2 regions of the Streptomyces sp. NPDC058758 genome follow, and region 1 is predicted to be linked to the other one. Evidence: riboswitches for the same ligand, from Rfam matches in the RefSeq annotation. Region 1 holds a riboswitch; the other holds the start of a gene.
What was found. Region 1 has a riboswitch for S-adenosylmethionine ahead of thrC (threonine synthase). Riboswitches for the same ligand answer to the same signal wherever they lie in the genome.
Positions count from the first base shown of each region.

Region 2: it holds a riboswitch for S-adenosylmethionine, as region 1 does, so the genes downstream of both, ACFW6A_RS01680 (aminotransferase class V-fold PLP-dependent enzyme) here and thrC (threonine synthase) in region 1, are expected to answer to the same signal.

Region 1 covers NZ_JBHYPS010000015.1:117,199-120,398, reverse strand. Annotated here, with positions in the region: gene ACFW6A_RS20045 (MoaD/ThiS family protein) at 1-97, opposite strand, end outside; gene thrC (threonine synthase) at 116-1,426, opposite strand; SAM riboswitch class I at 1,444-1,588, opposite strand; gene ACFW6A_RS20035 (glucosyl-3-phosphoglycerate synthase) at 1,710-2,651, shown strand; gene ACFW6A_RS20030 (hypothetical protein) at 2,690-3,157, shown strand.
Region 2 covers NZ_JBHYPS010000001.1:365,034-368,233, reverse strand. Annotated here, with positions in the region: gene ACFW6A_RS01690 (cytochrome bc complex cytochrome b subunit) at 1-339, shown strand, start outside; gene trpD (anthranilate phosphoribosyltransferase) at 470-1,534, shown strand; SAM riboswitch class IV at 1,620-1,735, shown strand; gene ACFW6A_RS01680 (aminotransferase class V-fold PLP-dependent enzyme) at 1,942-3,200, shown strand, end outside.

The DNA of each region.
Region 1 (3,200 bases):
CGATGACCTCGGCGAGGGTCGCGCCCTCGGCGGGGACCTCGGACTGCCCGCCGGTGTAGGTGCGGAGGATGGTGGGGATGCGGACGTTCACGGCCATGGTGGCTTCACGGACCTTTCAGTGGGCCAGGCCCGCGTCGCGGAACGCGTCCAGGCTCGGGCGGATGGTGGCGGTCGCCTGAGAACTGTCGGCCACGGCGTCCAGGGTCTTGAGCCCGTCGCCGGTGTTGAGGACGACGGTGGTGAGCTCCGGGTCGATGAGGCCGGCCTCGACGAGCTTGCGGGTCACGCCGACGGTCACGCCGCCCGCGGTCTCGGCGAAGATGCCCTCGGTGCGGGCGAGCAGCTTGATCGCGTCGACGACCTGCTCGTCGTTCACGTCCTCCACGGCGCCGCCGGTGCGGCGGGCGATGTCGAGGACGTAGGGGCCGTCGGCCGGGTTGCCGATCGCGAGGGACTTGGCGATGGTGTTCGGCTTCTGCGGGCGGACCACGTCGTGGCCGGCCTTGAAGGCGGTGGAGACCGGGGAGCAGCCCTCGGCCTGGGCGCCGAAGATCTTGTACGGCTTGTCCTCGACCAGGCCCAGCTTGACGAGCTCCTGGAGACCCTTGTCGATCTTGGTGAGCTGGGAGCCGGAGGCGATCGGGATGACGAGCTGGTCGGGGAGGACCCAGCCGAGCTGCTCGCAGATCTCGTACGCGAGCGTCTTGGAGCCCTCGCCGTAGTACGGGCGCAGGTTGACGTTCACGAAGCCCCAGCCCTCGCCGAGCGGGTCGCCGATGAGCTCCGAGCAGAAGCGGTTCACGTCGTCGTAGTTGCCCTCGATGGCGACGAGGTCGCCGCCGTAGACACCGGCCATGACGACCTTGCCCTGCTCCAGGTCGTGCGGGATGAACACGCAGGAGCGGAAGCCGGCGCGGGCGGCGGCGGCGCCGACGGCGCCGGCCAGGTTGCCGGTGGAGGAGCAGGAGAGGGTGGTGAAGCCGAAGGCGCGGGCGGCCTCGATGGCCTGGGCGACGACCCGGTCCTTGAAGGAGTGGGTCGGGTTGCCGGAGTCGTCCTTGACGAAGAGCCTGCCGGGGGCGACGCCGATCTCGCGGGCGAGGTTGTCGGCCTTGACGAGCGGGGTCCAGCCGGGGTTCAGGTTCGGCTTCTCGGCGACGTCGGCGGGGACGGGCAGCAGGGGCGCGTACCGCCAGATGTTCGCGGGGCCGGCCTCGATCCGCTTGCGCAGCGCCTCGGGGTCGCCGAGCGGCAGCTCGTAGGCGACTTCGAGGGGGCCGAAGCAGAGTTCGCAGGCGAAGATCGGGCCGAGGGCGAAGACCTGGCCGCATTCGCGACAGGAAAGGCCGGACGCGGGGCCGAGATCGATGGTGGAGGCGGTGGTGTCGGCAGCGGCGGTTGCGGGTGCGACGGTGTTTACAGCCATGGAGGCGAGGCCCTTTCTCCTCATCTTTCCCATGACGAATTGTTCGCCATGAGACGGATTTGGCACCTTCCCTAGCCGGGGGCCTCGCGGGTGCAAGACGAACCGACTGGAGGGTTGCCGGGGCTTCAACGGGCCGTATCCCTCTGCCCCTCTGGATGAGCGGTATTCGATTGTGAGACGCGGGTGGGACCCCGACATGCATCGGGCATCCGCGTTGTTCAAGACTGTAACCGAAGGCTTCGAAGGTGGAGACGGTCGTCCGATCCGCGAGATGGAGATCACGTTGCTGGAAGAAGTGGAGCGCTGGCTGGACCGGCGGTCCTGGTCCGTGTCCGACCGGCCCCTGGAGCGGGTCCTCGCCGCCAAGCGGGGGACGACGGTCAGCGTGGTGCTGCCCGCGCTGAACGAGGAGGCGACCGTCGGGGACATCGTCGGCGTGATCCGGCGCGAGCTGATGGGCCCGGCCGCCCCGCTCGTGGACGAGCTCGTGGTGATCGACTCGGGCTCCACGGACGGCACGGCGAAGGCCGCGGCGGCGGCCGGCGCGCGCGTGGTCGCCCGCGACGACGTGCTCCCCCGGATCCCGGCGGTGCCCGGCAAGGGCGAGGTCCTGTGGCGGTCACTCATGGTGACGACCGGGGAGGTGGTCTGCTTCGTCGACGCGGACCTCAGGGACTTCTCGGCGGACTTCGTCACCGGCATCGTGGGCCCGCTGCTCACCGACCCGGACGTGGAGTTCGTCAAGGCGATGTACGACCGCCCCTTCGGCGACGCCCCAGGTCAGGGCGGTCGCGTGACGGAGCTGGTGGCCCGCCCGCTGCTCAATCTGCACTGGCCGCGCCTGGCCGGCTTCGTGCAGCCGCTGGGCGGCGAGTACGCGGCCCGCCGCTCGCTGCTCGAACGGCTCCCCTTCCCGGTCGGTTACGGAGTGGAGCTGGGCCTCCTCGTCGACGCGCTGCACACGGTGGGCCTGGACGCGCTCGCGCAGGTCGACGTGGGGGTGCGCAAGCACCGGCACCAGGACGGGCAGGCGCTGGGCCGGATGGCGGCGGCGATCTACCGGACGGCGCAGCTGCGGCTGTCCCGGGGGCACCTCGTCCGCCCCCGGCTGACCCAGTTCGAGCGGGGCGAGAGCGGCTTCGAGCCGCGGACGTACGCGGTGGACACGGAGGAGCGCCCGCCGATGGCCGAGATCACGGAGTACGCGCACCGTCGCGTGGCGTAACGTCCGCAGATGATGGGCTTTGCCTACATTGCCCTTTTATGCGCTTCGTACGATCTCACCCCGTCCGCCGGCGCGGGGCGGGCCCCGCCCGCCTGTTCGGGGCGGTCCTGCTCGCCGCGGGCACGCTCTCGCCGTCGGCGGCGGCGGCCGGTCCGGCCGCCGCCGTCGCCGATGCCGCCGATGCCGTCGTCGAACCCGTCGTCGAACCCGTCGTCGAACCCGTCGGGCAGCGGTACCAGCAGCCCCGGTACGACGACGTCACCACCGCCGACCCGACCCCCTCCGTGGCCACCACCGCCGGCCCGACCCCCTCGCCCTCCGTGGCCACCACCGCGGTGCCGGCACCCGGCCCCGGCCCCGGCACCACCGGCGGCGGCGCAGGCGGCTCGATGGCCGGAACCGGCTCCCACGGCGAGCGGCTGTGGCTGCTCGGCGCGCTGGCGGTCGTCCTCGCGGCGACGGGCCTGGTCGCGAAGGCGGCGATGCGCGGCCGCCGGATCCGCTAGGCGGCCGGCGCCGGGCGCGCGGGCCGTCCGTATCCGGCCGACC
Region 2 (3,200 bases), on a different contig from region 1:
GTCACCAAGCGGATCTGCCTCGGCCTCCAGCGCCGGGACAAGGACAAGGTGCTGCACGGGCGCGAGTCCGGCATCATCAAGCGCCTGCCGCACGGTGAGTTCGTCGAGGTCCACGAGCCGCTCAGCCAGGGCGAGCTGTACAAGCTCACCGCGCACGAGCAGTACGAGCCCGCCGCGCTCCCGCCGGCCGTCGACGAGAACGGCGTCCAGCGGAAGATCGGCGCGATGGAGAAGCTCCGGGTCAAGCTCAACAAGGGCTACTACGGCGACGACAACCAGGTCGCCAAGCCCACCCTGGAGGAGTACAAGGAGATCCAGAGCGGCCACGGCCACCACTGACTCCCTCCCGACCTCCTGACGTAGGTCGCCACGGCGAGAGCCCCGTCCATTCGATGGACGGGGCTCTTTGCCGTTCCCGGGGATCGATAGGCTGGACCCCGTATCCGACGCACGATCATCAGGAGCTGCCATGAGCGCTGTGACCCCCGCTGGAGGACCTACCACGGCGGGCCGCTCCTGGCCCGTCCTCCTGAACGGCCTCCTGGAGGGGAAGGACCTCTCCGCCGACGACACCGCGTGGGCGATGGACCTGATCATGAGCGGCGAGGCGACCGACGCCCAGATCGCCGGCTTCATGGTGGCGCTCCGGGCCAAGGGCGAGACCGTCGAGGAGATCAGCGGGCTCGTCCGCACCATGTACGCGCACGCCAACACCATCGAGGTGCCGGGACCGGCCGTCGACATCGTCGGCACCGGGGGCGACGGCGCCAAGACCGTCAACATCTCCACGATGGCCTCGATCGTCGTCGCCGGCACCGGCACGAGGGTCGTCAAGCACGGCAACCGGGCCGCCTCCTCCGCCTCCGGCTCCTCCGACGTCCTGGAGAAGCTCGGCGTCAACCTCGACCTCACCCCCGCCCGGGTGGCCGCGGTCGCCGAGGAGGCGGGCATCACCATCTGCTTCGCGGTGAGGTTCCACCCCTCGCTGCGGCACGTCGCCGCCGCCCGCGGCCAGCTCGGCATCCGCACCACCTTCAACGTGCTCGGCCCGCTCACCAACCCGGCCCGGGTGAAGGCGCAGGCCGTCGGCGTCGCCGACCCGCGGATGGCGCCGATCGTCGCCGGGGTCTTCGCCGAGCGCGGCAACTCCGCCCTGGTCTTCCGCGGCGACGACGGCCTGGACGAGCTGACCATCACCGGCACCTCCCGGGTGTGGGTGGTCCGCGACGGCGCCGTCCGCGAGGAGGTCTTCGACCCCAAGGACGTCGGCGTCGACTACGCGCCGCTGGAGGCGCTGCGCGGCGCCGACGCCTCCTTCAACGCGGACGTCGCCCGCCGGCTCCTGGCCGGCGAGACCGGGCCGGTGCGCGACGCGGTGCTGCTCAACGCGGCGGCGGCGCTCACCGCCCTGGAGCCCGGCGAGGGCACCCTGGCGGAGCAGCTGCGGGCCGGGATGGCGCGGGCCGCCGAGTCGATCGACTCCGGGGCCGCCCGCGCGTCCCTGGACCGCTGGGTCGCCGCCACCCACGCCTGAGACCCGCCGCGCGGACCGCGCGACCCCGTCCCGGAATGCGGACGGGGTTGCGCGGAACGCGAGCGGTGGCATACGTTCGGCTACAGGTCATGAGTGACAGCCCCAAGCCCCGGCTGGCTGTCCGGCAACCCTCCGTCCGTGGCGGGGTGCCCCGGGTGAAGACCAGGCCGTGGACAGCAAGGTCCATGGCAAGCGCGGACCCCTTGCGCCATCCCTGGGGTCCTGGTCCTTGAGGGAGCGGTCTCGTGAGCAAGCGAATGCGTTAGGGCCTCCGGCCCCCTTCTCCTCCCCTCCGTACGGCCCCGTTCTCGCCGTGCGTCGAGGCAACACCCGTACGCGGCACGCCGTTTCGCGCTGCCCTGCGGGCCCTTCACGCCCTTTCGCCTGTCCCGCCGGGAGATACCGCCATGTCCGCACGCCCGAACGCCGCCGCCTCCTCCGCCCTCGCCGCCGCCGAGTCCGCCGACGCCTGCTGCGCCGAGCCGCTGCCGGTCCTCGGCCGTGACGTCACCGTCCCGCTCGTCACCGGCGGCGAGGTCACCTACGCGGCCCTCGACTACGCCGCCAGCGCCCCCGCCCTCCAGCGCGTCTGGGACGACGTCGCCGCCTACGCCCCGTACTACGGCAGCGTCCACCGCGGCGCCGGCTACCTCTCCCAGCTCTCCACCGACCTCTTCGAGCAGAGCCGCGCCACCGTCGCCGAGTTCCTCGACTGCCGCGAGGGCGACCAGGTCGTCTTCACCCGCTCCACCACCGACTCGCTCAACCTGCTGGCCCAGGTCGTGCCCGCCGACTGCCAGGTCTTCGTCTTCGAGACCGAGCACCACGCCTCGCTGCTGCCGTGGCGCGACGCCCAGGTCACCTACCTCAACGCCCCGCGCACCCCGGCCCAGGCCGTCGAGACCCTGGAGCGCGCCCTCGCCGACCGCGACCCCCACGGTCCCGCCCTCGTCTGCGTCACCGGCGCCTCCAACGTGACCGGCGAGCTGTGGCCGGTGCGCGAACTGGCCGCCGCCGCCCACGCGCACGGCGCCCGGATCGTCCTCGACGCCGCCCAGCTCGCCCCCCACCACCCGGTCTCCGTCAAGGAACTCGACGTGGACTGGGTCGCCTTCTCCGGGCACAAGCTGTACGCGCCCTTCGGCTCCGGCGTCCTCGCCGGCCGCGCCGACTGGCTCCAGACCGCCGAGCCCTACCTGGCCGGCGGAGGCGCCTCCCGTACCGTGGCACGCCGCGCCGACGGCGGCGTGGACGTCGAGTGGCACACCACCGCCGCCCGCCACGAGGCCGGCTCCCCGAACGTCATCGGCGTCTACTCCATCGCCTCCGCCTGCAAGGCGCTGACCGAGGCCGGCTTCGACGCCCTCGTCGCCCGCGAGCGGCACCTCATCGACACCGTCCGCGCCGGGCTCGCCGAGGTGCCCCAGGTCCGCGTCCTCTCCCTCTTCGGCGACGACGCCCCGCGCGTCGGCGTCATCTCCTTCGTCGTCGACGGCTGGAACAGCTCCCACTTCGCCGCGGTCCTCTCCGCCGAGTACGGCATCGGCGTCCGCGACGGCCTCTTCTGCGCCCACCCGCTCGTCCGCACCCTGCTCGGCTCCGACGCCCAGGACCCGGGCGAGTGCGGCGCCCCCGAGCCGGCCGCCCCCGGCGAGCGCTCCCTCAA